Regions from separate parts of the Nonlabens sp. Hel1_33_55 genome, predicted to be linked through region 1. Evidence: riboswitches for the same ligand, from Rfam matches in the RefSeq annotation. Region 1 holds a riboswitch; each other region holds the start of a gene.
The links. Region 1 has a riboswitch for S-adenosylmethionine ahead of BLO34_RS04255 (Na+/H+ antiporter NhaC family protein). Riboswitches for the same ligand answer to the same signal wherever they lie in the genome.
Positions count from the first base shown of each region.

Region 2: it holds a riboswitch for S-adenosylmethionine, as region 1 does, so the genes downstream of both, BLO34_RS13855 (O-acetylhomoserine aminocarboxypropyltransferase/cysteine synthase family protein) here and BLO34_RS04255 (Na+/H+ antiporter NhaC family protein) in region 1, are expected to answer to the same signal.
Region 3: it holds a riboswitch for S-adenosylmethionine, as region 1 does, so the genes downstream of both, BLO34_RS13885 (homocysteine S-methyltransferase family protein) here and BLO34_RS04255 (Na+/H+ antiporter NhaC family protein) in region 1, are expected to answer to the same signal.

Region 1 is NZ_LT627735.1:970,402-981,593, forward strand. Features, by position in the region: gene BLO34_RS04230 (hypothetical protein) at 1-55, shown strand, start outside; gene BLO34_RS04235 (DUF4494 domain-containing protein) at 510-1,067, opposite strand; gene BLO34_RS14665 (hypothetical protein) at 1,386-1,523, shown strand; gene BLO34_RS04245 (SIR2 family protein) at 1,808-4,930, shown strand; gene BLO34_RS04250 (thiamine phosphate synthase) at 5,246-5,878, opposite strand; gene BLO34_RS04255 (Na+/H+ antiporter NhaC family protein) at 5,973-7,283, opposite strand; SAM-I-IV-variant riboswitch at 7,329-7,425, opposite strand; gene BLO34_RS04260 (hypothetical protein) at 7,669-8,535, shown strand; gene BLO34_RS04265 (DUF4251 domain-containing protein) at 8,699-9,274, opposite strand; gene BLO34_RS04270 (gliding motility-associated C-terminal domain-containing protein) at 9,708-11,192, shown strand, end outside.
Region 2 is NZ_LT627735.1:3,087,864-3,099,055, reverse strand. Features, by position in the region: gene BLO34_RS13865 (hypothetical protein) at 1-534, opposite strand, end outside; gene BLO34_RS13860 (alpha/beta fold hydrolase) at 576-1,556, opposite strand; gene BLO34_RS13855 (O-acetylhomoserine aminocarboxypropyltransferase/cysteine synthase family protein) at 1,557-2,849, opposite strand; SAM riboswitch class I at 2,978-3,099, opposite strand; gene BLO34_RS13850 (hypothetical protein) at 3,203-4,747, opposite strand; gene BLO34_RS13845 (2-isopropylmalate synthase) at 4,897-6,072, shown strand; gene leuC (3-isopropylmalate dehydratase large subunit) at 6,143-7,525, shown strand; gene leuD (3-isopropylmalate dehydratase small subunit) at 7,525-8,115, shown strand; gene leuB (3-isopropylmalate dehydrogenase) at 8,263-9,381, shown strand; gene BLO34_RS13825 (hypothetical protein) at 9,479-10,006, opposite strand; gene BLO34_RS13820 (NADP-dependent glyceraldehyde-3-phosphate dehydrogenase) at 10,085-11,192, opposite strand, start outside.
Region 3 is NZ_LT627735.1:3,100,731-3,111,727, reverse strand. Features, by position in the region: gene BLO34_RS13915 (tRNA pseudouridine synthase A) at 1-735, shown strand, start outside; gene BLO34_RS13910 (DUF2911 domain-containing protein) at 785-1,384, shown strand; gene BLO34_RS13905 (head GIN domain-containing protein) at 1,381-2,295, opposite strand; gene BLO34_RS13900 (acyloxyacyl hydrolase) at 2,292-3,473, opposite strand; gene metF (methylenetetrahydrofolate reductase [NAD(P)H]) at 3,489-4,442, opposite strand; gene BLO34_RS13890 (vitamin B12 dependent-methionine synthase activation domain-containing protein) at 4,459-7,560, opposite strand; gene BLO34_RS13885 (homocysteine S-methyltransferase family protein) at 7,550-8,575, opposite strand; SAM riboswitch class I at 8,779-8,884, opposite strand; gene BLO34_RS13880 (2Fe-2S iron-sulfur cluster-binding protein) at 9,053-9,376, opposite strand; gene BLO34_RS13875 (NAD(P)/FAD-dependent oxidoreductase) at 9,369-10,445, opposite strand; gene BLO34_RS13870 (sensor histidine kinase) at 10,900-10,997, shown strand, end outside.

The sequences.
Region 1 (11,192 bases):
AACTTGGGCCTTTATTACTCCTGAATGCTATGTTCAAAATCCAACCTACAACTAGAAAGACTAGAATAGAACGCGCACCAATTTATTTTACCGTAAATTCCATAGGTGAATTGAAACAATAAATTGTTTGCTCGCTTTTGCGAAAGAATGCAACTTTAATATAGTTGCTTTAAAGAACTATTAACTGATAAATTAGAAGGACTACCGCAATTCTTGAACTAAGGAAACATGGGGTAGTTGTCACTCGTTAGTTAATTTGAAACTGGCATTCATTTCTCGCGATGTGATGATTCCTAGGATACTGGCATCCAAAAATTTATCACATCTCTTGAAGTAAGGCAGGCATAATCTAACAGAAGATTGTACACACCCCTTCCAAACTATAATACTTTACAAGAAGCCGATTCCTGTAGGTTTAATAATCAACAACGATCATTATAATCCAGAAGGAGTGAAATCTACTTGGGGTGTTAAGTTGAGGACAAATCCTATTAATTTGTGATCAGTAATCAATCTACCGCCGCAAGAGAATCTTCCATTTCTAGAACTTCATCGGTTTCATTAGAAACTCGTTTAGAATCCCTAAGGGCTGTAAAGTTTTTTAAACGTTCTACATCTTCTTCTTCACCAGTAAAGTATGGGAAAACATCCATTATGGGTGACTCTGCAATAGATGGGATGGAATATTCACCCATCGTGTCTGCCATAGCACTTACTGTATTTTCATAAGCTTCTTTCACATCGTTTGCTTGTACCAGAAAATAGATATTGGTCTTGCGTTTCTTGCCACTTTCCTCATCCACAGCGATAAGCGAAATCTTTGATTTAAACCAGCGGTCTGAGTTTTCAAAAGGATGGATCTCGGCATAATTAGCGATTTTGATGTTAGTAATTTTGATCTCTTCGCTATCGCTTAAATAAGCCGCCATTTCCTCTGTAATTCTGCTTTCGGCTTCTGTATAAGATATCGCATCTACCAGAAAAGGCTCTGTTTTCATTTTATGACTCGCCGTGGCCTCATCAAATTTTTTATATTTTACTTTACACTCGTACCAGATTGCGCTCATCTATTATTTTTTAGGACGGCAAATATAGAGTGGTGGACAAGCTTAGGCTTGTGAATTTGTAGCTAGATATTCACAATGGCTAACGGTAATTCGTAGTTACTTTAAGCTGAAAGGATTAGAAGATGGATGGTTTTTTTCGCTTTCGCGAAAGGGAGTATAGAAGAGTTTTATGCGGTACTTTAAAGAGTCGGAAATTTAGATTTTGATGATGGCTGTTTACTTCATATTATGGGAAACCATAACGGAAGTTCTTTGCGTTATAATAATTTTAAAATACAGGTGTCGATACATATTATAAAGACTTTAAAAACCACAATTATGAAAGTAGAAGCTATTAAACTAGGTCCAAAACCTAAGAAACCAGATGTAACCCCAGACAGGAGAAGACGAGTAAATGCACCAAATAAGCCAAAACATCCTGATCTTAAACCTCATAAGCATGAGCCTGGTGATTAAACATTTCCATTAATTAGTCAAAAGTAGTTTCTTTATCACGATGATCCATTTGAAGCTGATTTGATATTATTTACTCGGATTAATGGGTTTTTTGTTTTTTCTGCAAATGTTGTGGTGGATGGTGAAGCTTTGTTTATTTCTTAGGTTTGAGTGCTATAAGATGTTAATGGGATATATTTTTTATCAAGACAATTAATGATTACCGTCAACTCATTGAAGCTATAATTATTAATTTACTCTATCTTGTTTCATTTCAACAATAATTAAATAATAGTCAGAATTAAATGACGAATACTACCATACCAAAAGCTTTATTAGACCAAATTAAGGAAGGAAAATGTGTACTCTTTTTAGGAGCTGGAGCTTCCTTCGATGCAAAGCATCCTGATGGAGAAAATCCACCTAGTGGTCAACAATTATCTGATTTAATCGCGTTAAAATTTTTAGGAAAAGAATATTTAGGGAGTGATTTACAATATGTTTCAGAGTTAGCTATAAGCGAAACAGATCTAGGAACAGTTCAAAAATTTATTGCAGACATTTTCAAAAAATTCACTCCTGGAAAGCATCATTTAAGATTACCTCTTTATAATTGGCATTCAATTTTCACGACTAATTATGACCTAATTATTGAAAGTGCCTATGATAAAGTGCCTTCACGGCAACAAGTGTTGGCTACATTTATTAAGAACGGAGAAAAAGTTCAAGATAAAATGAGCATCACCAATTCAGTAATGTATAGTAAACTTCACGGTTCGATTACTGACCTAAACGATATTGAATTACCTTTAATTCTGACTGCGGATCAGTACATTGACCATAGAAAAAATAGGGATAGACTATTCGATAGATTAAAGGAGGCATCCTACGAATATCCAATTTTGTTTGTCGGATTCAGTTTTGCAGATCATGATATCAGATACACTTTAAAAGAATTGAACAATCTCGGTATGGCAAGACCGAGATCATATATGATCGGTCCCCATATAACCGATGCGGAGGCAAGATTTTGGGATTCAAAAAAAATCTCATCGATCAAATGCTCTTTTGCAGAATTTATCAAGAATCTAGATGATAATATCACTGAAAATGAACGCCTATTAAGCACATTAGTAAAGGAAGATTTTGGTCATCCAATCACGAGAAAATTTCAATCTGATGCTCAAGAACCGTCCGACCGACTTATTGAGTTTTTAGAACGTGACTCTGAGTATGTGCATAAAAACTTAGCAGCAAAAGATACTGATCCAAAAGTTTTTTACAAGGGATACTTTGAAAACTGGGATCCGATCATCAAAAATTTTGATGTCGAAAGAAAACTCACCGATTCAATATTATTAGAAATATTCTTAGTGGAGGAAGAAGATAGATTTACTAATGAAGAATTTTTCTTACTTAAAGGTAATGCAGGATCTGGCAAGACTATATTGATGCATAGATTGGCTTGGGAAGCGGCAATTGCTTATGACAAGCTTTGTATTTTTTATAAGTCAGATATCTCTCTTGAGTATAATCGAATTTCTGAATTATATCAACTATCAAAAGAACGAATTTTTCTTTTTGTAGATGGCATCGCTGATAGAGTAGATGAGATTGAATATATCTTGAAAAAATCTAAAAAAGACGAAATAAAGCTAACTCTGATTTGTTCTGAAAGGACTAATGTTTGGAATGTTGAAGGAGATCGTTTATACCCGTTCGTTGTTAGGGAATATGAACTAGAATACCTAAATGACTCTGAGATCGATGGTCTCTTAAAACTTTTACAAAAACATAAATCATTAGGGTATTTATCAGGCAAACCGATTGATGAACAAAGAGAGGCTTTATCGCATAGATCCGGTCGTGAGTTATTAGTAGCACTTTACGAAGCTACTGCCGGAAAGCCTTTTGCTGACATCGTAATGAATGAATATAAGTCAATACCAAGTGAAGAAGCAAAACTATTGTACTTGTCTATATGTGTTTTTCATAGAATTGGTGCTTATGCTAGAGCAGGAATAATATCACGCTTACATGAAATTAGTTTTTCTTATTTTAAAGAAAAATTATTTGATCCGCTGGAATCTGTTGTCTATAATCACCGAAATTATGTCATAAACGACTATGTATTCACCACAAGACATCAGCACATCGCTGAATTAGTTTTTGAACAAGTTCTTGTTGATCAAGAATCACGATATGAAACTTATCTAAAAATAATATCTAAGCTTGATGTAGATTATGAAAGTGATCGTCAGGTTTTCATAGCTCTAACCAATGCAAAAAAACTAATGGACTCCTTTAAGGATCCTGAAAAAATTAGAGATATCTATTCTGTAGCATACAACAATGTGGGAGAGCAAGCACCATTGCTACAACAAGAATCCATTTTTGAAATGAATGCGCATTCAGGTAATCTAGATAAGGCAGAATCCTTACTGAAAAAAGCCCATGAAATTGAGCCTAAAAACGGATTTATTGCCCATTCAAAAGCAGAATTTCTATTAAGAAAAGCAGAAAAATCTTCTCAAAAACTAATCATTAAAAATAATCTTGCAATGGCTCGTGAGATATGTAAAGAAATTATAAGTAATAGAAGAAATAAAAATATATCACATGGATATCACACATTACTAAAAATCAATATTTACGAACTTAAAAAGCTATTAGAAGAAGAGGATGACAACTCATTGTTAATAGATGACAAAATAAAGGAGTTCGAAAAAATCTTAACTAAATCCACTTCTTTATATCCAAATGAAAGTTTCTTATTTGATGCGGAAGCAAGTTTCAATAATTTAGTTGAAAATATACCAAAGGCATTAGCATCTCTGACCACCGCATTTGAAAAGAATAAAAGAAGTCCTTATTTAGCCAAACGTTTAGCTAAGTATCACATCGATAATGAAAATGATTTAAACTCTGCAATTGTGGTTATTAAAGAGTCGTTAGATCTTAATGTGAACAATAAAGATTTAAATTTTCAATATGCCAAACTAATAATGAAGTTAGATCCTGAAAATTATGTGGAACATAAACACTATTTGCGTAAATCATTTACTAAACATGATAAAATGTATGTTGCTCAGTTCTGGTATGCTAGAACTTTATATTTATTGAAGGATAGTGAAAATTCAGAATACTTTGATTTTTTGAGATTAGCACCGATTGATAATAGAATTAAAAAGCAAATAAGCGGTATTGTCACCGAAGGATTAGAAGATGTAATATTTGAGGGGACTATAATTAAACTAGAGAATTATTTTGGTTTTATAAAGCAGGATTTTAACGGCGAAAGAATATATTTTGCTAGAGATAAAAAACATTTACACTTACGTTTTAATATGCGTGTAAAATTTAAAAAAGGATTTACTTATAATGGACCTGTTGCTTTGCTAGAAATAGAGAATGAAACTGATACTTGATTTTATGAGTACTGTGGATTAAAAAATTCGATTATTTAATAGAGAATACTGTAAAACATGACTTCCAAAAAACTTGAGTTTTCTGGAAGTCATGTTTTAATTTTTACTTTAGGTGTTGCTTAAGTATTGAATATTAGCAATCTTTTAAAAATTTGATTTCCCGACTCAATTCTCTTTATCTTCTCACCTTATTATTACCATTTCAAAATAGGCTATGACTATTTCATCATCGGTTTTTTGTTTCTACAACTGTGATCAGAGATTTGTCGACTAAACCATAAATCATGATGAGTACAATAAAATAATTTACAATTTCTAAAAACTATGTCTCATCTCCTGAGTAGAAGAGGCATTCAACAATTGGTGGTAGGTCTTGATCAAATTGAAATCGGCAGTGAGTTCTTGTGAAAGGGCAAGTCCAGAAATACCAGTTGAGATAATGTTTTTTACATCGTTGGTAGTAATGCTGCCAGAACCTATCAAAGGTGTTTCGGTTTGTAACGCTTCCGCAATAGCGGTATAGCCATTAAGTCCCAAAGCTTTATTTAGTGAAGTATCAGAAGTTTTAAAAGGGCCTAAAACAATGTAATCCACTTCGTTTGCAATCAGTTGCTCGCAATCTTGCAGCGTGTGTGCGCCAGCTCCAATAGTCTGCCATGGGAATAATTGTTTTCTCACTAGAGTAGGAGCAGCATCTGTTTTATCTAGAAAGACGCCATCTGCTTTGATGGTTTTGGCAAGTTGATAATGGCTATTGATAATAAGCCTCGTTTGAAAATGTGAGGTGATCTCCAGCACATCTGCGGCCAAGGTTGCCAGAGCTGCTTTTTTGATATGACGCATGTCTAACTGTACCAGTTCAATCCCAGCACTACAGGCTTTTTGGATATTTTCCAGATGCTCTTGAGGGGTTTTGGCGTTTGATACGTAATGAAGTTTGGGGATCATAAATTTTAATCTAAGTAACACAGCGGCGTCATTAATTGGACCTCGCTTATAAATAGTGAATCAACAAAGTTACCGAATCGCTAGGCGTCCTGATTTAAATAGCTGCCGCCGTTTTAGGTGTATTGAAAACAATGAACAAAATGGTAGTGATAAATAGTAACAGTAAATACCAAGTGTTGGAGACCAAATCAAGGTAGTTGATCTTCTCATTAGACAAACTTAAAATCATCAACACCTGAGCACCGTAAGGAAGTAATCCTTGAAAAATACAAGCAAAAATATCCAGAATAGAAGCTGTTTTCTTGTTATCCAAATGGTACTCATCATTTATAGTTTTGGCAATAGGACCTGTGATAATAATAGATACCGTATTATTTGCAATGGCTAGATTGACAGTGCTCACAAGAGATGCAATTCCCAATTGCGCCGATTTTTGACTGGAAATGAGCTTTTTGATTTTGATCAGAATAAATTCGATTCCGCCATTTGCAGCTACTAAGGCAGCTAGACCACCAGTGAGCAACGAGAGTAAAAAGATCTCGGTCATTCCTGTAAAGCCTTCATAAGCGATTTTGGTAGATTCAAGTATGGTAAAATCACCATAAGCAATGCCTAGAATAGCTGCACTAATAAAGCCTAAAAGCAGTGTGATAAATACATTGACTCCAAGCACCGATAGTGCGATCACCAAAATATAGGGAAGAATCTTAAGTATCGAATATTCGTAAACGATGGCTTCTGCAGTTGCAGACTCCAGATCCAAACCTTGAACGACTAAAATGGCAATCGTTACCAACGCGGCAGGAAGCGCTATTTTAATGTTCTCTTTAAACTTGTCACTCATCTTACAACCCAATGATTGCGTGGCAGCAATCGTAGTGTCTGAAATCACAGAAAGGTTATCTCCAAACATACTGCCACCTAGCAAAGCGCCACAAAGAATTGCAAGGTCTGCGCTGCTCTTATCTGCAAAGCCAACCACGATAGGTGCTAGCGCTACAATAGCACCAACAGATGTTCCGGTAGAAACCGATAGGAATGCAGCAATTACAAATATGCCGACATAGATATATTGAACGGCGATAAAATCGAGTCCTATATTGACGATGGCATCCACGCTGCCAGTAGCATTAGTGATAGCTGCGAACGCACCAGCCAATAGATAAATAAGACACATAGTCAAAATTTTATCATCGCCACAACCCCTTAATAAGGTTTGAATTTTTGATTCAATCGTCTGGCGGAACATCAGGAACGCCACGATGATACCGGCAATTACAGCAATTGGTGCCGGTAGTGCGTAAAAATCGTTTTGATATATTCCAACGCCTAGAAAAGTGAAAACGAAAACGAAAAGCGGTATAAGCGCTGAAAATTTAGGGGTAACTATAGTTTTTTGATCCATATCTTATATTCAGATAAGGGAAACAGCAACCTAGCAATAGAAGTATGAGTTAACATTTTTTCCAAAAACTTGGCTTATCTATTCAGCACCTTGCTTGTTATTGCAGGTTGCTATCTCCCTTTTGAGATTCTTGATAATTAATTTGCGGCGGCAAAACTAAGCCATAAGCTTTTCAAAAGGAGATCTGAAAAGCTTAAAAAATGTTAAGTATTGGTTTGTTGAAATAAGGGCGATATTTCATGAGAGCGAGCAATTATCAATCTAATAAAAGCAATGGCTTTAAATCCCATAGAATCACTGATTTGAAAAAAGTAGAGTAGTGGTCTTAGAAAATAATCGCTATAGATCTTTGAGTTACCTTTCATTTAATTTTGAAAAGCTACTTATGAAATACACTTTCTTATTCGTGATGTTTTGCATGGCTAGTTTTGGTCATGCCCAAGAATCATCAGCCGATATTTCTGGAAGCTATCATATACCAAGCAATGATCCTCAAGGCGGTTCAAGTATCATAATTTCGGCAGACCATCACTTTGCAATCGCTTATTTTGGTGGAATTCAAAAAGGAACTTGGGAACAGAATGGATCCATAATTCAGTTTACATTCCATAAAGAACCTCGAGCCGTGTTGTATGCTAAAAAAAATTCTACTGTAAATGATTCGGTAGGTGTGAGAGTGAGTATGAACGATTTTAATGAAGTTGCGTTACGATTCAACGCTTATGATGATGAGCCATTTATCCCGTTATTTAATGAAAAGGCCAATTGTTTTACCTATCCATACATTTACAAACAGCCCGAAGCTTTGAACCAGATTGATGTTTATTTCAAAGATGAAAGAGAATATTATGAAGGCGAGATTCAAGCGCCACCTGCAGATGTCTATCGTTTTAACAGTCTTGGAAAGTACAACGATTTTATACTGGTAGGTTTATCATCAGATTATTCTCAAGGCGGCTCTTTTACGGCAACATTTGAAAATAACACATTGACCATGTCAGGTCAAAGCTCCCTTAAAAAACGCTCTGAATATGCCGATATCAATTCTGAGGATCTTGCATACTTTGATAAGATATTCAACAATGAATTATTCCCAGAAACTTTAAATGCACAAGATCAGTTTTTCCCTTATCATGAAAACCCAACCGATGATGATTTAAAAAGCTTTGTTAGAATCCATCCAGAATATATTTCATCTGATCATATCATAGTTGTTTCTGGGAGTTTGTTTTATGCCGTTTGTGAGGATTGAATGTTTTAAGATGCTTTGATCCTTGGTACTTTTTTCAATATTGTGTCTGAGATGATCTTAATGTTGTTTAACTATCAATTACATTTAAACTTATATTGAACCATAATGTATATTATGTCAAATAGAATATTTAGGATACCACAACAATAGTTCCCTTTAATGATTACTCGGTGTCAGAAGTTGATACCACTCTGCCGTCGTAACGTATGACTGTTCTAGCGCTGCTTCTTACATAAACCGTTGCGCTACCGTTTGCGAAAACCACCACATTGACATCAAAGTTTTCCGTTTTATTGTTGGCTTCAAAATCTACGTCGTATTGCAAGTCAGATTCATTGGCTGCAAATTGGTAATCTTCTGGAGCTTGCTCAAAGAAAATTCCGCTGTCTTGAGTGTTGTTATAACCACCACCTTGACGACGCTCTCCAAAAAACGGTAAATCAGCGCTCACCGTATCGGCACTAAATTCTAGGAACGCACCATCACCAGTTAGATCTATGCGGTTTGCAGTATCGCCCGTATTGCGCATGATCTGATTAATGACTTGCTGTGAGGCAAACGTATTAAGTGGATATGCCGCATTCATCTCAATTCTAATCGTTTCACCATTATTCATTAAATTGGAAAGATTAGCAAACTCTGCCGGCGTACCAGATTTCTTCACGCCACACGCTGTTATCATTACCAGCACGACAACAGCCACGGCACATCTAGTATATATATTGGAAAGCATTTTCATAGTCATTTATTTTCATATCAAATTACCAAAACTATGCCATGCGATTTGGTAAAATCCTACTAAAAAACCAGTTAGCACTTTATTATAATGGTTTCGGCTGCTGTTCTGCATTATTCACAACTTGATTGCACGAACCGTGTCACTCACAAGAATGTCCTTATATGCAATGATGATGATGTTGAGTCCGCTTTCGCGAAAGCGTAACTACTCTTCTATCATTCCAACAATTATTCCAGCTAGCTAGATTGACAAAACTTAATTTTTTAACAGAATGTACCGTTCGTCGATTAATCCTAACGATAAATACCTAATTTATCAGATTAAAGTGATAGGCTACCGCTATTCTTATATATTTAGCCACATCTAACAACTAACTTAAACCTCTTCTTTTACCCTTCTTGATCCACATCCACCTTATTTAGGCTTTTATTTTATGAAGAAAAATTACGTAAACAACACATTGCAAGCGAAATGGCTGCTGTTCCTGCTCCTATTTCTACCAATGCTGCAAATGCAGGCGCAATGTCCAATGGTTCCCGTATCACCACAAGTGATATGTGATGGTGCCGGACTCACCTTTGCAGATTTGAATGCATTTGCAACCGCAGGACCCAATCCCATTAGATGGTATAGAAATCCCACCGGTGGCCAGGCACTGGCTCCATCACAACTGGTACGTCAAGGCACTTACTATGCTGGCGATACTACTGGTAATTGCGGTACTCGTGATGAACTGGTAGTAGATTTTACCGTTGATCCCAGCGGTCAAAGCCTCGAGGCGATCTTTTGTGATAATGAGAACCCAACGATACAATCCTATATTGATCAGGCACTGGCACCCAACACGCCACCTGGTGGATCTGTAGAAGTTTATTCTGATTTCCAGTTGACCGATCAGCGACAACCAAATGAAGTCTTACCGGACAATGCAAATTATTTTATCGTTTTTATCGATGCTGCGGGATGTACCAGCCAGATAGAATCTGGAAGTATTGCGGTCTTTGATTCTCCAGCAAGTCCTACTCCACCTACAACTCAGGAATTTTGTTCTGATACGGCACCAACGGTTGCAGATTTGAATCCAGGAACTACTGATAACTTCAATTGGTACATGACCGTTGACAACAACAATGATCCCATACCGCCAGCACTTATGGATTCTACCTTATTAGTAGATGGCGAGACCTATTATGTACAAGCGGACAACTTCTTTTGTGAAAGCGAGGTTGTTGCCGTAACTGTTTCCATAGCAGAGCCGCCGGTTCCTGGTCAAGGAACAACGGTAGAATACTGTGAGGACGACATACCTCAAGCAGATTTTGATCTTTTTCCATTATTAGTGGGTAATCCTGATACAAATGGTACCTGGACTGGTCCTACTACAATAACCAATGGAAATACAGGAACTACAAATATTAGCAGTCTAGGCATAGGCGCTTACAGTTACGTTTATACCGTTCCAGGAACAGCTCCTTGTCCTGATCAAACTGCTACGGTTGTGATCGTGATCAACGAGATACTGACCTCTGGAATACCATCCGCATTAAATCCTTTGAGCTTTTGTGTTTCTGATGCTTCGGCGGCTTATGATTTATTTCAGTTGATCGATAACGAAGATGCTGGCGGGATCTGGACGCAGGGAACAACGAGTTCTGATCCAGTGGTATCCTCTACTTTTGACTTTACAGCTTTGGCGGCTGGAACTTATAACTTTACCTACAGCCAAAACGTGGATCCCAATCCATGTCCAGAAGAAAACACTACAGTACAAGTCAACATACTAGAAGATCCCAATGCGGGAACAGCAATACCAGCTGAATTCTGTGAAAACGAAACCGCAGACAATTCTCCGTTTAATTTATTTAACGCATTGGACGGCTCACAAGATGACAATAATGGCATCTGGACAGATGCTGAT
Region 2 (11,192 bases), 1.1 Mb from region 1:
TCCCAAAGATCCAGAGAAAACTCCATTGATAGCAAATAGCTGCTCACCGCTATCGTAAAGATTACGAACCGTTTGCACAATGGGCAATCCAGCGCCAACATTAGTTTCATATTGGAACTGCAAGTTTCTAGCATCAAGAGTCGTTCTTAAATTATCATAGAATTCTTGAGATAATGTATTGGCTATTTTATTAGCAGTAACGATATGAAAACCTTCTCTCGCTATCTCTGGATAAAAGTTGGACAACTCTTTACTGGCAGTTGCGTCTACAGCAATTTTGGCTATATCATGTACTTCTGAAAATTTATAGAAGCTGCTTGATTCTCTAGTAGTAGAATCCTCAGCAAATTCACTTTTCCAATCCTTTGTGATTCCAGATGCCTTTGTCAGAACTCGTCTGGAATTTGCCAGACCAACAATGCGCACATCAAGCTGATGCTGGTTTTTAAAGAAATGATGACTATCAAGAACCTGGTCAATGAGCTTGCTGCCCACATTTCCCAGTCCAAATATATATAGGTGTATTGTTTTCAATCTAATGTCGTGTAAAGGTTTGCCAATTTGCTCAACGCCTTTTAAGCGTTGACTTCTTTCAAATGATGTTTCATGATTTTTGAAACAATCGTTTTTACCTGATCGTGCTCAATAAGAAATGCATCGTGACCATGCAAACTAACGATCTCGTGATAGGCCACTTCATGGTCATTCTTGAGTAATTCGTAGGTATCACGATCCTCTTGAGCGACGAAAAAACCATCGCTATCAACAGCAATCATTTCAATTGTGGTATCGCTATTCAAAACCACATTCTCAATTGAATTGTCATGATTCAATGCTGCATCTGTACTTGCCAATAAATGGTTAAGTAATTGGTAAGCAGGCAAACTAAATCGCTGCTCCAAAGTCTTTCCATGAAAATCCAGCCAATTATTAACGGCAAAGGATCCTGCTATTTTCTGACGATGAAATTTGTTACCCAATCCTTGCGGTGACCTATAGAAAGTCATCGCGTGTTGACGAGCAACTTCCAGTGGCGTACTGGACGTATTCAAAATGGATTCCTGCACGTGACAGCAGGCTATGAGCCAGTCTGTGGCCTTCCAATCTGCTGCTATGGGAACTATAGTTCTAAATAATTTTGGCTCGATCGCCATCATTTCCCAAAGCAATGCGCCTCCTATGCTACCGCCTATGCCTAAGTCAATTGTTTTAATGTTTAAGTGTTGTATCGCTTTCGCGAAAGCGAGAGCAACATCAGCCAGGCACCATTCCTGAAAATTGTAGATCAATCTGTCAACGCTGCCATCGTAACCATTACCTGGAATATCAAATGCCAACAAGGTAAACCGGTCTGTGTCCAGCACCTTTCCAGAACCCACCAACGGTTCCCACCATTGATCAATACTGGAGTTTCCAGTCAATGCATGATTTACCAGAATAATGGGCGCAGTATGTAACTCACGCCCAAAAATCTGATAAGAAACACTAATTTCCTGAGTTTTTCCCAACCTAAGCTGAAGGTCTGGAATAGATATGTATTGCAGTTTTCCTGACATCTATGCCGTAACCGACGCTTTTATGCTCTTGAATGCGTTAATCAAGTCTGCCTTCAAATCTTCAATATCTTCAAGCCCGACAGATAATCTAATCAAGTCCTTGCTAACGCCAGTGCTTAACTGATCCTCGTCTTTCAATTGCTGGTGAGTCGTACTTGCCGGGTGAATGATAAGGGACTTTGTATCGCCTATGTTTGCGAGTAGCGAGAACACCTTAGCGCTATCCACAACTTTTTTAGCGTTTTCATAGCCGCCCTTGATACCAAATGTTACAATACCGCTTTGACCTTTAGGTAGATATTCTTGAGCAAGGTCATAGTAATCACTTGATTCTAGACCTGGATAATTCACCCATTCTACATCTTTTTGTTCTTTGAGCCACGTAGCAAGTTCCAAAGCATTTTTACTGTGCTTATCAACACGCAGATTTAGTGTTTCCAATCCTTGGATGATTTGCCATGCGTTGAACGGCGATATGGCTCCACCTAGATCACGAAGTCCTTCAATTCTAACTTTGGCAATGAATGCGGCAGCTTCCAATGCCTCACTATAAACTAGACCATGATAGCCGGCAGATGGCTCTGTGAATTCTGGGAATTTCCCGTTAGTCCAGTCAAAAGTTCCTGCATCAATGATGATTCCGCCTAATGCAGTACCGTTACCGTTGATGTATTTAGTTAGGGAATGAATAACAATATTAGCTCCGTACTCGATAGGATTCAATAAGTAAGGTGTTGCTACCGTGTTGTCGACAATCAATGGCACTTTGGCACTTTTAGCCTGAGCGCTGATTTTTTTAAGATCCAGTACATCTAGTTTAGGATTCCCTAAAGACTCCACAAAAATAGCTCTAGTATTTTCTTGAACGGCCTTTGTAAAAGCTTCCTCATCATTGGGATTCACAAAAGTGGTGTTGATTCCCAGACGTGGCAACGTTACTGACAATAGATTGAAAGTACCTCCATAAAGCGAGTTGCTGGCTACAATATGATCGCCTGCTCTAAGCAGTGTCAATAAGGTTGTTGAAATTGCTGCCGTTCCTGATGCGGTTGCTACTGCGGCAATACCACCTTCAAGTGCAGTTAGTCGCTGCTCGAGCACATCGACTGTTGGATTATTCAATCTGGTGTATATCCATCCTGGCTCTGCTAACGAGAACAGGTTTGCAGCATGATCGCTGTTGTTGAAAACGTACGCTGTGGATTGATACAAGGGCACAGCTCTAGTGCCACCATTTTGTTTTACATCGTGACCGGTGTGTAGTGCTTGCGTTGAAAATTTTTGATCTGACATTTTGTTTCTTTTTAAATTAGAAATAAGGTTAATGTCCAGAACCAATAGAAATATAGATTTACCGTCTCGCTTGCGCGAAAAGGAAAAATCAAAAAAGAAACTTGTGGTAGTATAACCTACTTACATGTGTATCATCTTGTCTAGGCCGTGGGCGTAGCAGAAATTAGCACCTTCATCACTTATTGTCGACATAAATGAAGGGTTGCTAAGGAGTCGATGGGTCTGTTCCCTCGTCCTTTCTTGATAATTTCAGTATGGTTATGAACGTGAGCGTAAAGATTCAGTAAATAAAACGGAGAATCCAAATTTTTAACAAGTTTTTTCTAAACCAGCTAATTTGTATGTGATTAAAATTATTTTTTTTGATCCAAATATTTATCTCTAATTACCTGACCTACAGTCGTATTTGAAATTTTACTTTCTAGCCATGAGATAATATCGAGATATAAAAACGACCTGCGCTCGTATGGATGATTCTCAAAAATTTTAAGCTTTTCTAACAAATCCTTAAACGCATATTTCAAATCTTGCGGGTATACATCACCCAAATCCCGAATAAAACGAATCAACTCTTTTTGCACCTCATGCAGGTCATTCATCTTAATCAAAAACTTATAGGTTTCCCTTAAATCGGTTTCTAGGTGCTCATCTTTGCCAGCTTCATAATGGGCAATGACGCTCAATATTCGTGAGAAACATAGAAGATCCTCACGCATTGTCAAGGACTTATTCTTTATGATTTTATCAAGATAGAAAATGGTGTCCAGATTATTCCCGGCACCAAAATGCATACTTGCAAACTTGTAATAAAAAACCATCTGGTGGTGTTCATCAATCTTTGTCTTATAGGATTTTAATTCTTTCTCTATTTGAGGAATTAAATACAGCCCATCTGCAAAACTACCGTCAATAAAAAATGAGTTCACCTTGTTGAGGTTGATGTATAAGAAGGAAAGTGTGGCAACATTTTCATTGTCTGGAAAATTCTTTTCTGCTAGTGTTTTCTCCAGCTTTTCTAATCGCTTGTCAAATTTTTCCTTTTGTCTCAAAAAGAAAAGCGACTCCAGTAAGTAATTATTTCCCTTTAAAAAGAAGACTGGATTGAGCTGTATCATATTGGGTTGCTCATAAAATAGATCTACCCATTTTCTCGCATATTTATAACAACTCAAAAAATCCTGCATTAAAAAGCCGTACCACAAATAGGCTTTATACAACCACAGCTTCTCTCTAAAACCTAGCTCTGCGATGTCGTATTTGGGCAATCTGGCGTTGAAATATTCTTCGATATGTTTTCCTTCTGCCTCATCTTTTACATAACCCGTTTTGAGAAGAACCCCATATAGTTGAAGGGACAAATTTGATAACTTACTGGTTAAAACATTTGCCGCGCTCAATTCCTTAGCTTGAACCGCAAGTTGATCTGCACGGTTGCTTATACTGCGTGTAATGTATTGAGACTCAATAACTTTTTCCAACTCTACAATCTCATAAGCCAGATTCTTTTCTTCATTGTTGATGGCCGTTTCCTTAGCCTTATCAAGAATTTTCAAACCTTGATTGTAAAGCCCTTTGTGATACAGTATCGATGCAAAGTCTAGCTGTTCCCTAATCTGGGATCTAATGTTTTGATGTGCTGGATTCAGCTTTAAGCTTATGAGCACCTGTTTATATAGATGTGCTTTGACGTTTGCAAGCTGGCGTTTGTTGATGTCAGTTGAACTAAGAATGAGCTTCTCATCATACTTTTTTGATTTGTCTAGAACATTGAAAAGGTTGAGGAATTTAGAATCTGCATTCACACCCAACCTACCCACATAAAGCTTGAATTGCCGCTTTTCTGACTTCGTCAGCGATTTTATAAGTACAAATAAGGGGTCTTTTTGATCCTTTGTCATCAATAGTTTGCTAACTCAACTAGCAGTATTTCAATTAATTAGTAATCATGTTGATGCTTTGAACATCGTAGGTTGGTGTGTTTTGCTTTCGCGAAAGCGAGACACTAAAGATACATTAGTGTAATAATAGTAATATATAAGTTGCCCAAATGTCAAAAAACAACGTTCAAATCTTTGATACAACCCTAAGAGATGGCGAGCAGGTTCCCGGCTGTAAGCTCAATACTGACCAGAAAGTACGCATTGCGCGACGACTGGACAGCCTGGGCGTTGATGTGATCGAGGCTGGCTTTCCAGTTTCCAGTCCTGGCGATTTTAAATCTGTGGTAGAAATTTCCAAAATTGTGAAAAACGCCACTGTTTGTGGACTGACCAGAGCCGTCGAGAATGATATCAAGGTAGCAGCAGATTCTTTGCAATATGCTGCAAGGCCTAGAATTCATACTGGTATAGGAACTTCTGATTCTCATATCAAACACAAATTTAAAGCGACAAGAGAACAGATTATAGAGCGCGCCTACAAGGCTGTGAGTTATGCCAAATCATTTGTTGAAGATGTAGAGTTCTATGCAGAAGATGCAGGTCGCACCGATAATGAATATCTAGCGAGAGTTTGTGAAGCAGCTATAAAAGCTGGCGCGACCGTTCTCAATATCCCAGATACTACTGGATATTGTTTGCCTAGCGAGTACGGTGCAAAAATTAAATACCTCAATGAAAATGTCAAAGGCATCGAGAATGCAATTCTTTCCGTTCACTGTCACAATGACCTTGGACTTGCCACGGCAAACTCAATTGAAGGCGTCATCAACGGTGCAAGGCAGATTGAATGTACTATCAATGGTATAGGCGAGCGTGCTGGTAACACGGCGCTGGAAGAAGTAGTTATGGTTCTCAAGCAGCATCCATATCTTAATCTGGACACAAATATTGACACAACGCAATTATATGGATTAAGCCAATTCGTAAGCGATAGCATGGGCATCTACACGCAACCCAACAAAGCGATAGTAGGTGCAAATGCCTTTGCGCACAGCTCTGGAATCCATCAGGATGGCGTGATCAAACATCGCGCAACTTATGAAATCATCGACCCTAAAGATGTAGGCGTGACAGAATCTGCGATTGTTCTTACCGCGCGATCTGGTCGTGCTGCACTTGCCTACCGTGCAAAAAATGTAGGGTATGAACTCACAAAACTGCAGCTGGATGAGGTCTATCAAAAATTCCTTGAATTTGCAGATCGGAAGAAAGAAATTATGGATGATGACATCCACGAGATCATCGAGCACAGCCATTTGTATCGCGAGATTATTTCGGCCTAATATTCTTTTTAATAAAGTGATCGTTGAGGTTCTCGCTTTCGCGAAAGCGGAATCCTATTAAAATCAGTACATGAAAAAAACATTATTTGATAAAGTCTGGGATGCCCATGTGGTAGATGCCATTGAAAACGGCCCACAGATTTTATACATAGACAAACATTTGATTCACGAGGTCACGAGCCCACAGGCATTCAATGAACTTGAAGCTCGTGGTATTCCCGTGGCACGACCTGATCAAATCGTTGCAACGGCAGATCATAATACGCCAACTCAAAACCAGCATTTACCAGTCAAGGATGAGCTGTCCAGAAAACAGCTCAAGCAACTCACTGAAAATTGTGAGAAAAACAACATTACACTCTACGAATTGGGTCACAAATACAATGGCATCGTTCATGTAATGGCGCCAGAATTGGGAATTACCCAACCTGGAATGACAATCGTCTGTGGTGATTCACACACGTCAACCCATGGCGCTTTTGGCAGTATTGCTTTTGGAATAGGAACTAGTCAAGTGGCACAGGTTTTTGCAAGTCAGTGTCTGTTGTTGACCAAACCTAAGAGTTTACGGGTCACCGTAAATGGCGATCTCAAAAAAGGTGTTCTTCCAAAAGATGTGATTCTATACATTATCGCAAAGCTGGGAACCAACGCTGGTACGGGCTACTTCTGTGAATATGCAGGTGATGTGTTTGAAAACATGTCCATGGAAGGTCGTATGACGGTTTGCAATATGAGTATTGAGATGGGCGCCCGTGGTGGTATGATAGCACCAGATCAGACCACGTTTGATTATGTAAAAGGAAGAAAATTTGCACCACAAGATGCCGATTTTGAGAAAAAAGTAGAACACTGGAAAACCCTGCCAACGGATGAAGGTGCCGTATTTCACAAAGAGTATTTCTTTGATGCGGCAGATATTGAACCGATGCTTACTTATGGTACCAATCCTGGAATGGGCATCAAAGTTACCGGCAGTATTCCGACGATGGAAGATGCCTCGTTTGAGAAATCCCTGGAATACATGGATTTCAAAAAAGGAGAATCATTGATCGACAAGCCTATCAATTACGTTTTCATAGGTAGTTGTACCAATTCCCGCATAGAAGATTTTAGAGTTGCTGCTGATTTTATAAAGGGCAAAAAGAAAGCCAGCAATGTTACTGCATGGCTGGTTCCTGGAAGTAAGCAGGTAGAAGCACAGATTATTAAAGAAGGATTGAAAGAGATATTTGATAATGCAGGTTTTGAGTTACGCCAACCAGGTTGTAGCGCATGCCTTGCCATGAACGATGATAAGATACCACAAGGTGAGTATTGTGTGAGCACCTCTAATAGAAATTTTGAAGGCAGACAAGGGCAAGGTAGTCGTACCATTTTGGCAAGTCCTTTACTAGCTGCAGCAACTGCGGTCGAAGGCAGAATTGTAGACTTTACAAAGATGATGAACTGATGGAAAAATTTACAACCTTAGAATCGCGAGCCATACCGCTCAAAATTGAAAATATAGATACAGACCAAATCATTCCTGCGCGATTTTTAAAAGCGACGGATAGAGAAGGATTTGGCGAAAATGCCTTCAGAGACTGGCGTTTTAAAAAAGATGGAAGTGTGAATCAAGACTTTGCTTTAAATGATGATCGATATCATGGAAAGATTCTGGTTGCTGGAGATAACTTTGGTTGTGGATCCAGTCGAGAACACGCTGCTTGGGCACTTACAGATTATGGCTTTAAAGTGATTGTTTCCAGTTACTTTGCCGACATATTTAAAGGGAATGCCCTGAACAATGGATTATTGCCGGTTCAAGTGACACCAGAATTTTTGAAGGTACTACTTGATAAAATAATAGCGGTACCTGAAACAAAATTGGTGGTAAACCTAGAAAAGCAAGCCATTAGTATAGCAGGAACTAGCGTTAATGAATTCTTTGATATTGATCCATACAAAAAAACCTGCATGATCAATGGCTATGATGATATTGACTATTTATTAAGCAAAAAAGATGTCATCAAAAAGTTCGAAGATCAGATGATTTATTGATTTGGAATTAACAAAATTTTAGTAATTTGTAATAAGCTATCAAAGCTCGTTTTGTAAGACAGAGATAAGTCTACTATTACGATCATATAAAGTTGAGTTTCGACTTGAAACTTCCCTCATTTTTTATCAAACTAGAAGTAAATAAACATGAAATTAAATATTGCAGTATTGTCGGGAGATGGCATCGGGCCAGAAGTTACAGCACAAGCTGTAAAAGTGATGAAAGCAATAGCTGTGGAATTTGACCATAGGTTTGTATTCAAGAACGCCGCTGTAGGAGCAACTGCCATTGACCAGTTCAACGATCCACTACCAGCTAAAACTTTGGATTTGTGTAGATCAACTGATGCAATACTATTCGGTGCGATAGGTCATCCCAAATATGATAATGATCCTAGTGCCAAGGTTAGGCCAGAACAAGGTTTGCTCAAATTGCGCAAGGAATTGGGATTGTACGCAAACGTACGACCTGTCAAGGCTTATGAAGCTTTGTTGGATAAATCACCTTTGAAGCGTGATATCATCGCTGGAACAGATATTTCCATATACAGAGAGCTCACCGGTGGAATCTACTTTGGTGAAAAAACATTAAGCGAAGACGGAAACGAAGCATCAGATCTTTGTACTTACTCGAGAGAAGAAATTGAGCGTATCGCCCATCAGGCTTTTAAAGCAGCCCAATCCAGACGTAATAAAGTAACCTTGGTGGATAAGGCTAATGTTTTAGAAACGTCCAGACTTTGGAGACGCGTAGTAACTGAACTGGCTTCTCAATACCCAGAGGTGGAATTGGATTTCCTATTCGTTGACAATGCGGCCATGCAAATGATCTTGAATCCGTCGCAGTTTGATGTGATTTTAACTGAGAATCTTTTTGGTGATGTCATCAGTGATGAAGCAAGTGTTATAGGTGGTTCCATAGGGCTTCTGGCAAGTGCATCCATAGGTGATGAGCATGCTATGTTCGAGCCTATTCATGGTTCTTACCCAGAAGGCGCTGGAAAAAATATTGCCAATCCTATTGCATCTATCTTGAGCGCAGCCATGCTTTTGGAGCACTTTGACCTACACAATGAAGCCGAATTGATTAAAATGGCAGTAGATCGCTCCTTGGAATTAGGCATCACTACACCAGATTTGAATGACAATTACAACAACATCACGACCAGTAAAGTAGGTGACTTTATAGCTGATTTCATTGCGCATCCTTACGATACGAACGCTAATTTCAACAACATTCACCTAGGTCAATCCACTATAATTTAAGGTCCCTAGATCTATGATTGAGAAAAGCGTCCATTTTGGGGGCGCTTTTTTTATTAGTAATAAGTTCGCTTTCGCGAAAGCGAAATCAACACAAGCTTTATTTAGATAGATATTTGGTTTTTCCACATTGGGCAAAACTCTCTTCACTTTGATAATTAATTCCAAAGTCCCGAGCAAAACCTGAGATTAAATCACCAAATTCATTCTTCTTTTCGCTGGTAACACTTTCATTTATAACATTGAAGAAATAATTTTCAACTTGACCATCTGAAGTAAAGTAGAATTTGTGAACAACAGTTATGGAACTATCTTGGACTTCCCACTCAAACCCTTTCTTGTCCATGTACATACCAATTGCTTGATGTAAATCAATCCAAGATTTTTTTACAGAATTAAAATCAGATTGAGAGATTTGAGGATTAAGAAGATTAGGATGATCATCATCTAATTTCAACTTATTATATTTTTGTAGCTGTTGTTTATCATCAAAGTTAAAGACTGAAATCTTATGACGCTCGGAGACTTTAACAGGCTTTTTATTCTTCAAATCGTTACAACCAATAATTCCTAAGAAAGTTAAAAACAAACAACAAGAAAAAGCTTTCAAAAATAGATTTGAATTCATAGTTATAATTTCAGAATCCAAATATAACTAATTATTTAGTTCAACTATATGCTTAGTTGTATTTATCTTAAATCAGGGCTAGAGTATATAATCCGTACTCACAAAATTAGAGCTTTTGGATTGCAGCAACTCTTGTAATATAGCATTGTTAGCCGCATTATCTTTTGAGGCCACAAAGGTTCTTATCGAGAAAGAACGCAATGCATCATGGACGCTCAAAGTTCCTACCGCACTATCCTTTCTTCCTGTAAATGGATATACATCTGGACCACGCTGACATGAGCTATTTAAATTCACACGACAAACAAGATTCACCAGCGTGTCAATCAATGGCGACAAGGTTTTAATATCCTGGCCAAATAAACTTACCTGCTGCCCATAATTGGAAGCCGCCATGTCATCTAACGGTTCATCAATATCCTTGAAGGACACCACTGGAATCACCGGTCCAAATTGCTCTTCCTGAAATACACGCATATCTTTAGTCACTGGATATAGCACGGCAGGAAAAATATAATTCTCGGTAGTGTGTCCGCCTTTTTCATTGATGACCTTGGTACCTTTTTCTGTCGCATCGTCAATCAATTCTTGGATGTAGGCAGGCTTATCAGGTTCTGGTAAAGGAGTTAGTTTCGCACCATCTTCCCAGGGATTTCCAAATTTTAGTGCATCTACTTTCGCAGCAAATCGTTGGTTGAATTCTTCAACGATATCTTCATGCACATAAAGTATTTTCAGGGCAGTACAACGCTGCCCGTTGAACGAAGTAGCTCCAGCAATACATTCATCAATTGCTAGATCAAGATTGGCATCCTTCAAAACGATCGCTGGATTTTTAGCTTCAAGTCCTAAAACCAAACGCAGTCGGTTACTTTTAGGGTGTTGATTTTGCAAGGCATTTGCACTTTTACTGTTTCCTATCAATGCAAGCACATCAACTTTTCCAGACTTCATAATAGGTGATGCCACTACTCTACCGCGACCATAAATGATATTTACTACTCCTTCAGGAAAGCTGGATCTAAAGGCTTCCAGCAATGGAGAAATCAATAAAACACCATGCTTTGCGGGTTTAAAAATGGCTGTATTACCCATAATCAAAGCCGGAATCAATAACGCGAAGGTCTCATTCAGCGGATAATTATAAGGTCCTAAACACAAGACAACACCTAAGGGTCCACGACGT
Region 3 (10,997 bases), 1.1 Mb from region 1:
TTCCATGGCTGGCAGAAACAACCTGATCTTCCTACAGTAGAGCGCATGGTGCAGCGCACGCTGCGATTCGTTTTTGATCATTCTAATTTCAAAATACTTGCTGCCGGAAGAACTGACGCTCGAGTTTCAGTAAATGAAACGGCGATTGAATTGTTTCTGGACGATGAACCTATTGCTGACCTTGATGTTTTTCTAAAAGAATTCAACCTCAACTTGCCTAGCGATATCAGGGCATTGCACATTGAGCCTACCACAGCTGATTTCAATATCATTAATTCTCCTAAGGTTAAGGAATACATTTATCTATTCTCTCATGGCGAGAAGTTCCATCCGTTTTGTGCGCCGTTGATGGTTTATATGAAGTCAGAACTGGATATAGAACTCATGAAAAAGGCGGCACAATTATTTGTGGGCGAGAAGGATTTCTGGTCCTATACCTACAAACCTTCGGCGGAAACCAATACAAACAGCATGGTTGACAGCTGTTATATCGAAGAAAATAATCTCTTTACAGCAAACTTTTTTCCTGAGGAGAGTTTTTGCTTTCGCGTAAGCGGGAAAGGTTTTAAACGCCACCAAGTAAGGATCATGATGGGTGCCCTTTTTGACCTTGGAATGGGCAAAATGACCTTTGAAGAATTTGAAAAAACCTTAGATGGTTCAAATCTTATCCATTTATCGCACATCGCTCCCAGTAGTGGACTGATGCTTTTTAGAACAGAATTAACAACGTGAGACGACAATCGGCTTATTATTGTATGAACAAATATTTCAACATAACAACATGAAAAACATACTTTTAGCAGCGGCAGCGATGGCGATCACTTTTACGGCAACTTCACAAGAATTTGTTTCTATGGATAAAAGCCCGATGGACGCCGCTTATTATCCAGCGCAATCTACAAAGCGCGCTTTCGCGAAAACGGATGAACAAAAAGCTGCATTGCAACCACAAATTAGAGTGCTTTACGGCAGACCATCCTTAAACGATCGTAATCTATTTACCTCTACAGATGTAAAGGATTCTGGAATTACCAAATATGGCGAAAAGTGGAGATTAGGAGCTAATGAAAGCACAGAAATTACATTGATGAGTAATGCTATGATTGGTGACCAAGTATTACCAGCAGGTCGCTATTCTATCGTTGTTGTTCCTACAGAGAATGAATGGACATTCCACATTAATGCTGAAAACGATGGTTGGGGAAATTTTTCTCACAAGTCTGAAATGGATGTAGTGACAACTACTATTCCCGTAACTACAGAAGATGAAAGTCTTGAAAATTTAAGCATTGCTTTGTATTCACCTAACAACGACAATGTCGTACACATGAAAATGGGTTGGGGAACTTACAGAGCTGAGTTACCTATAACGCTTCTCTAGTTATTTAGAAAGATCAATCGACCTTGCCAGGTGACGTCAACGTCGACAGTAACTGGTTCTATATCTAATATCACATCGCCGTAGCCATTAATGGTTCCGGCGATGTTTTGTTTTACATCCATGCGCCACTCGCTGGTGCCACGATGAAAAATTTGAGCGTTTTGAATTTCAAGATCTTCAGCATAAATACGTCCATCGCCTTCAAGGAAAGTGATATCTGCATTCTGTACCGAACCACTTAAATAGAAGTAGCTCAAATTATTAGAAACGATTCTGAGATTCTGGGTATTGAGTTGCATACGCATATCACCATCAGTGTTATAGAAATCTTCTTCCACGGTAGCATCTTCTGACAATAGAGTGAGATTAGGGTAGTTAAGAACACCGTCGCTCTTAAGATCTTCTCCGGTGCTAGTTCTAATTTCGGTTAGGTTGGGTGATGTGATTTCGATTTGCGTTATTCCATAATCTCTTATGACGTTACAGCCGTTATTATTCACAATTTGAAGTTGGCCATCAACTACTTTGACATCAATATCATTGAATAGATTTTCTCCGGTAGTAACAACAACTCTTTGAACGGGTCCTTGTTTAAAGGTGGCGCCCATACGTTCAAAGATTACGACTTTATCAAATGCATCTACTTCTACTTCAAAACTCTGGATATCACCTGCTGTTTGTGTGCAGTTCAAACCATCTTCACTGTCGCAACTGGTTGCTGTGCTTATTATTAGAATCATTGTAAGTGAAAACATCGCTACGCTTCTAACTGTTCTCGACTGTCGCTCGAACTGACGCATAAGAAAATTCAAAATATTTCTAAACAACATAGAATCAAACTGAACTGTTCTCGACTGCGCTCGAACTGACATATTTACAACTCCTAACTCTGAACTCTTATCTCCTTTCATAATTCAGTTTTAGCATTAAAAACTTCTTTGAATCGATAGCCTATTCCTAGACTCACGCCTTCAGCTTTTGCGCCGTGTGCTTTTACAGTGACGCTAGCAAAAATGTTGTCTGTCAATCTTCTTTGTAATCCTAGTCTGTTGTAAAACTTAGATTCAAACTCGATAGGCTGATACACGTAATAACCAAATTGCGACAACACACTCGTTTTTCCTAAGTGCAATTCATGTCCTATAAAAAGTCCTACTCGTTTATGATCTTCATCACCGTTGATTCCGTTTTCTGGAAAACTGTTGGCCTGATAATCGCGGAATTCTCTCAGAAATTCGGCAACAAATAATTCGGCTCCAGCATGCAGGCTGCTTTTGATATTGATGCGCTTATCTGCATACACTGAGAAATCATAAAACGGATGCTGGCCGCTGCCACGGTAATCACTCTCGTTAAAACCTAAACGTGCCATAGCATTGATCCCGATCGGCTCTGTGTAACCTCGCTTTTCCCAGATTTTATACTCTGGTATTTCATCACGATTTAAAGTGTAGTTAAGTCCTGCATTGAAAAACCATGTGTTGGTAGAATTATTAGGAGCGCGCACATTAGCATTGGAGTAATGGATGATGCTTGCACCTGCATGAAATCCTAGGCCTTTATAAATATTTTCTTTGCGGTAATTAGCGACTAGATAAGTGGAGCTGGTAATCGTGGTGCCATAGGCATTATTCTGCGGATTAGTCTCCACGTCAAAAGGCTTAGTCATGTAAGCTAGACCTTGGCCTACTCTAAACTGTAGATTACGATTGAAAAAATGAAAATTATAATGCGCGTAAGCGCTATAAGCCTCGCCAAGATTGTAATTTTTCATATCCTGATAAGCAGCACTAAAACCCCAATCTGGAAAACCATAGCGCGATTCCCATTCTTCTTCGCCAAAAGTCTTGCGGTTATAACTAAGCAAAATACCTTTAGGATGATTAGTTATGAGGTGAGAAATATCTGGGTTATGTTGCAAAATAGTCCCGTGCATCAAGGATACATCGATAGTTGCAACTTTTGGAAATTGTTCTTTTGTTTGTGCGGTACTTGCTTTTACACTTCGACTCTGCTCAGTGTAAACCTGAGCGGCGCAAGGCGCCATCAAAGCGAGAAAAACCAAAAGAATTATAAAACGATTCGTCATTAGGGCGAAACTACATTAAAAAATAGCTTTGGCAATGTCGTAAATATTATCGCTTTTTCCCATGCTATAGAAATGCAAAACAGGAACATCATTCGCCAGTAACTCACGACACTGATCGATGCAAAACTCCACGCCTACCTGACGTACGTCTTTATTAGTTTTGCAGTTTTCCACAGCGTCAACTAAATTTTGCGGCATGTCCAGATGGAATGTTTGCGGCAACAACTGCAAATGAGATTTAGTCGCGATAGGCTTGATTCCTGGAATAATTGGAATAGTAATGCCTAAATCTCTAGCAGCATTTACAAATTCAAAATATTTTTGATTGTCAAAGAACATTTGCGTGACCACATAATGCGCACCAGCATCTACCTTATCCTTCAAACGTTTTAAGTCGGTTTTCATGCTGGGAGATTCTTCATGCTTCTCTGGATATCCAGCAACACCAATGCAAAAATCAACATCGCAAGAAATTTCAATCACGTCATGTAAGTAGTGCCCTTTATTCAAATGATCGATTTGTTTGACCAGATCGATCGCAAATTCATGGCCTCCTTCCGTACACTCAAAGCGCTTATCTCCTTTACGGGCGTCACCTCGCAATGCCATTACATTATCAATTTCTAGATATTGACAATCCACCAGCAAATATTCGGTTTCCTGCTGTGTAAAGCCACCGCAAAGCAAATGCGGTACAGTATCCACGTCATATTTGTTCTGGATCGCTGCACAAATCCCCAAGGTACCAGGGCGCATTCTGGTGAGTTTCTTTTCTAACAAACCACCTTTTTTCTCGATGTATATAAACTCCTCACGTGAGGTGGTCACATCTATAAATGGTGGCTTGAATTCCATTAAGGGATCAATATTGTCATACAATTCCTTAATCGATTTCCCCTTTACTGGCGGTATGATTTCAAAGCTGAACAGCGTGTTTTCCGCTTGTTTTATATGGTCGGTAATCTTCATTTAATAATTTCTGGTGTTAATCAGCAATGTTAGGGTTGAGCCATTTTTCTGCTTTCGCGAAAGCGATTCCTTTACGATCCGCATAATCGTGCACTTGGTCTTCCTTTATCTTACCAAGTCCAAAATAACGAGATTCTGGATGCGAAATATAATATCCAGAAACACTTGCTGCTGGCCACATGGCAAGGCTTTCCGTAAGCGTTACTCCTATTTTCTCTTCTACTTGAAGCAGTTCCCAAATAGTCTCTTTCTCTAGGTGGTCTGGACAAGCTGGATAACCTGGCGCTGGTCTTATTCCCTTGTAATTTTCTCGAATCAAATCGTTGTTCTCCAACTGCTCATCGCTGGCATAACCCCAGAATTCTTTACGTATTCTCAAGTGCAGATATTCAGCAAGAGCCTCGGCAAGTCTGTCCGCAAGGGCTTTGAGCATGATGGAATTATAATCGTCGTGGTCTTTTTCAAATTGGGCGGCACGTTCTGGAACGCCAAAACCAGCGCTCACACAAAAAGCCCCTATATAATCCTGTTTTCCAGAATCGGTTGGTGCAATAAAATCTGATAGAGCAATTTGTGGTTTGCCAGCAGCTTTTTTCGATTGTTGGCGCAAGGTTCTAAAGACAAAGTCTGCATCAGATCCTTTTACTTCGATGTCGTCCTGCTCATTTGAATTTGCTGGGAATAAGCCGTAAAGTGCTTTGGCTTCTAGCCAATTCTCATCAATAATTTTATTCAACATTTCCTGAGCATCTGCAAACAACTCTGTGGCTTGCTCGCCCACAACATCATCAGTCAAAATATCTGGATAGCGTCCATGTAAATCCCAACTACGGAAAAATGGCGACCAGTCAATGTATTCTGAAATTTCTTTTAGGTCCAGATCTTCTAATTCGTGAACACCTATTTTTTTAGGCTTTACCGCTTCATAGGTTGACCAATCGATCGGGAATTTATGTTTGCGTGCTTGTTCGATGGTCAAGAAATCCTTCTTCTTTGCCCTACCTAAAAACTCGTCTCGTAGTTTTGAGTATTCTTCTTTTTTCGCTTTCGCGAAAGCGAAATAGTCCTCATCCTTATCACCAGATAATTCACCAGCGATAGTTACAGCTCTACTTGCATCGTTGACGTGGACGATCGTTCCTTCATATTCTGGCGCAATCTTTACAGCAGTATGTGCTCGCGAGGTCGTCGCACCACCAATCATTAACGGCACCTCAAAATTGCGGCGTTTCATCTCTTTGGCGATGTAAACCATTTCATCCAATGATGGAGTAATGAGTCCGCTAAGGCCTATGATATCCACATTATGCTCAATCGCAGCATCAAGAATTTTCTCTGGCGGTACCATCACACCTAGATCGATGATTTCATAATTATTACAAGCCAGCACCACCGAAACGATGTTTTTTCCAATGTCATGAACGTCTCCTTTTACAGTGGCCATGAGGATTTTTGGGGCGCCGGCCCCTAAATCCCCAGAGGGGACTTCTTTGATGGCCTTCTTGATTTTGTCAAGAACACCATCAATATCGTTTAAAACTTGTTCGTTTTTGAATCTTATGACTTTAAAGCCGTTTTCTTGAAGCCAGTTGGTTCTTTCCTGATCCTTTTCTTGTTGTTCTTGTGTGTCGTGATAGGCACCATCGATTTCAACGACGAGATTATGTTTTAAGCATACAAAATCAGCAATGTACATTCCTATAATATGCTCCCTGCGGAATTTATAACCATCCAATTTTTTATTGCTCAACGCTTCCCACATTTTCTGCTCGGCAAGAGTCGGGTTCTTGCGCTTTTCCTTTACTCTTTGCTTCAGTAATCCGTAGGCGATCGGGTTTGCGGTACGCCAGGAAGAAAAAGTCCCCTTAGGGGATTTAGGGGCTTGGAGTCTAAGTTTCTCCTTTTCCTCTTCAATGTAAGGCAGTAAATAAGCCACCGCTTTTTTCATCACGCGGGCGCTCTTGACTACTTGAGGAAGAAACATTTTCCCGCTACCAAATAAATCACCAACCACGTTCATTCCCGTCATCAAGTGACCTTCAATAACCTCGATAGGTGCACTTGATTCTTGTCTAGCTTCTTCCACATCTTCTATAATGTGTGCGTCGATTCCTTTTACAAGCGCTCTCGTGATGCGATCCTGCAATGGCAATTCTCTCCAGCTATTATCTATGGTACTGGTTCTGGTCGTTTGGGTAACATTTTCTGCGTAGTCCAACAATCTTTCAGTAGCATCTTCACGGCGATTGAGCAACACATCTTCTACATGATCAAGCAGCTCTTTATCAATATCATCATACACTTCCAACATTGCCGGATTCACAATTCCTATGTTCATTCCAGCCTTAATGGCGTGGAATAAAAAGGCACTGTGCATCGCTTCCCTTACCTTATCGTTTCCACGAAAGCTGAAACTTACATTACTAACGCCACCACTAACGCTGGCATGTGGCAGGTTCTCACGAACCCATCGAGTTCCATTGATAAAATCGAGCGCGTTAAGCTTGTGCTCTTCCATTCCTGTGGCTACTGGGAAAATATTGAGGTCAAAAATGATGTCCTCTGGAGCAAATTTGACCTCATCGACCAAAATGTCATAACTGCGTTTTGCGATCTCGCAGCGACGTTCATAGGTATCGGCTTGACCTACCTCATCAAATGCCATAACTATGACGGCAGCGCCATAGCGCTTGATGGCAGTGGCATGTTTTTTAAATTCTTCCTTGCCTTCTTTCAAGCTAATGGAGTTGACCACACATTTACCCTGAACTACCTGCAGTCCAGCCTCGATAATTTCCCATTTGGAACTATCGATCATGATGGGCACTCGGGAGATGTCCGGCTCTGCAGCGATAAGATTTAAGAACTTCACCATAGCAGCTTTGCCGTCGATCATTCCATCATCCATATTGATGTCGATGATCTGTGCGCCATTGTCTACCTGATCTCTGGCAATATCCAGCGCCTCATCGTATTTGTCCTCATTAATGAGTCGCAAGAATTTTTTGGAACCTGCTACGTTGGTACGTTCACCAACGTTGACGAAATTACTTTCTGGTGTGATGACCAGCGGTTCGAGTCCGCTAAGTTTGAGTGGTCTAAATTCCTTATCCGACATTTGCTAGTTTTTGAAGTGAAGGAATGGGTCTAGGTTGATATTCTGCAGCTATTTTAGCGATGGCAGCAATGTGTTCTGGGGTTGTCCCGCAGCAACCACCAATAATATTGACGAGCGATTTATCGAGATATTCTCGAATCTGTGAAGCCATTTGATCTGGTGTTTCATCATATTCTCCAAACGCATTAGGCAAGCCAGCATTGGGATAAGCACTAATCCCGTATTGGGATTTGTTTGCTACTGTTTCTAGATATGGGGTGAGTTGTTTTGCGCCCAAGGCGCAATTAAATCCAACAGACAATAACGGAATATGCTCAATGGAAATGAGGAACGCCTCGGCAGTTTGACCGCTTAAGGTTCTTCCAGAGGCATCGGTAATTGTGCCGCTTACCATAACTGGAATGTCGAGCTTGAGTTCTTCTTTCAATTCTTCAATCGCAAATAGAGCCGCTTTGGCATTTAGTGTGTCAAACACTGTTTCTACCAGTAGAATATCCACACCACCTTTTACTAATCCAGCAGCTTGCTGCTTGTAGTCTTTTCGCAATTCTTCAAAGGTGATCGCTCTATAGCCAGGATCGTTTACGTCTGGCGACATGCTTGCGGTTTTATTGGTCGGGCCTATGGCTCCTGCAACAAACCTAGGTTTGTGAGGTTCCTTAGCGGTGAACTCATCTGCTACCTTGCGGGCGATCTTCGCACTTTCAATATTAAGTTCATCCACCAGATTTTCCATGTGATAATCTGCCATGGCGATGGTGGTGCCGCTAAATGTATTGGTTTCCACAATGTCTGCTCCAGCCGCAAAATACTGAGCATGAACGCCTGCAATAGCATCTGGCTGAGTGATAGAAAGCAAATCGTTGTTTCCCTTGACATCTGATGCATAATCGGCAAAGCGGTCGCCTCTAAAATCTTCCTCAGTAAATTTGTGTCGTTGCAACATGGTTCCCATCGCGCCATCCAGCACTAGAATGCGCTCTTGCAGGGCTTTGTATAAAATCTCGTTTCTCAATCTTTGTATTTCTAATTAAGTGCTCACATGCAACCAAGTTTAATCCATTACATGAATTACTGGTTTGCTTGAATTTTGAGAAGAATTACGCTTTCGTACCGCACCAAGTGCAGTAAAAACTTTTAGTTGTGTTCACTTTCGCGAAAGCGAGTACAACAAAAAAGCGTGCGAAAATTTTAAAGAAAGAATAGCGATGAAGCTGATAGTTATCTGTCCAAGCCAAAGGCGCGGTAGAATGAGGCACCTTCTACAATCGTAGGGTTGCCAAGGTCTCAACGGGTCTAATCCCTGAACCTTTCTTTATAACTCAAAATGCAATGAACTGGTACAAATATGGGCTTTGGAAAGTCAAAAACAAAATTAAAATAGAAAAAATGTAACAGGAATGAGGTTTTAGGGATGTGGAATTAGGTTTCTCACTTAACGCTAATAGAAAACTCACATTGCTAATTATATAAATTAGATTAAAGTTCCAACTTACTTCTCCTCAGGAGCCAATTCAATCACCAATCCTTCTAAATCTTCCGTAATCGGAATCTGGCAACCCAGTCTAGAGTTGTCTTTTACGTTTTGCGCTTCCCATAGCATCGCCTCTTCATCATCGTTGCGCTCACCTAGATTGTGGTCGCTGATAATGTAGCATTGACAAGTGGCGCACATCGCCATACCACCACATACGGCTTGTACTGGCAAATCGTAGGCCTTGCAGACTTCCATGACATTCATGTTCATGTCTGTAGGTGCATCGACCTCGTGGCGCTGACCTTCACGGTCAATGATGGTCATTTTGATATCAGACATTCTGCTTGTTGCCTATTTTTTTAACTACCGCTTTTTCTGCTTCTTTACGAGAACCGTCGAATCCATCAATACCACCAACGGTTGTATATTTCATCACATAACGCTTATCTGGAAAGATGCGCTGGTAAGCGCTCTGACACATTAGGGTTGCCTCGTGGAAACCACATAGAATCAATTTTAATTTACCTGGATAGGTGTTCACATCACCAATGGCATATATACCTGGAACGTTGGTTTGGTAATCCAGTGTGTTATCCACCTTAATCGCATTTTTTTCTATTTCTAGACCCCAATCGGCTATTGGGCCCAATTTAGGAGCTAGTCCAAATAACGGAATAAAAGCATCGCACTCGATGACTTCCATGCGTTTTGCTTCATCATTGTGTTGAAGCAATACCGATTCAACAACACCTTCGCCGTTGATGTCGAGAATCTCCGCTGGAGTAATCAAACGGATTTTGTCTTGTTGGACCAATTCTTCTACTTTCTCCACACTATCCAGCGCACCACGGAATTCTTCCCTGCGGTGCACCAGTGTTACTTCACTAGCAACATTTGCTAGAAAAATAGACCAGTCCAGAGCACTATCACCACCACCAGCAATCACTACTTTTTTATCGCGGTAGACTTCAGGGTCCTTGATCATGTAAGCAAGACCGTTATCCTCGTATCTTTCTATACCATCAATCATAGGTTTGCGTGGCTCGAAAGAACCAAGACCACCAGCGATTGCAACTACTTTGGCGTGGTGCTTAGTTCCTTTGCTGGTTGCTACTATGAAGCTTCCGTCGTCTTGCTTGTCGATTGTTTCAGCTCTTTCTCCCAATGTAAACCCAGGCTGGAATGGCTCGATCTGTTTCATAAGATTGGTCACCAAATCACCCGCGAGTACTTCTGGGAAACCAGGAATATCATAAATAGGTTTTTTAGGATACAGTTCTGTACACTGACCACCAGGTTGAGCAAGTGCATCGATAATATGGCACTTCAACTTGAGTAAGCCAGCTTCAAAAACAGCAAATAGTCCCGTGGGACCAGCACCTATGATTAAAATATCTGTAGTTATCATCTCATTCTCCATAGCCATAATTACTCCGTTATATAAGAATCTGCAAAGGTCGTGAGCAAACTGCACGTAAACAAGTCTTTAAGAATAAAGCAGCGTTAATACTCGTTGAGAAAGGCTGCTTTGTTGGAAAGCGGAATGAATGTGATTGATGATTTTCTTGATCACGCTTTCGCGAAAGCGAGAAAACATCGAACTCTAACCTCCACAAAAACTGGTGTGTTTGTTTAAGTAAAAGATGCTTTATGTTGCTAATTACAAAACAAATAGCGAATATTTGATCAGAATACAACTCGTCTCAATATAGGTTTAAGAAACTAAATATCAATTAAGTACATTTGTAAATTCCTACAAAAACCGATGTGATATTAAGAGTATTCCTACTTAGCATAAATATTTAAATTTGCATTTAATTGATACGGCATATTATTTGCCAATTGAACGGCAATAAAATTTTATGATTACAGCCACCAAACCTATTAACGAGAAAGATCGTCTGGCCTCACTGAGACGACTCAACATTCTTGATACTATATCTGAGGACCAATACGATAA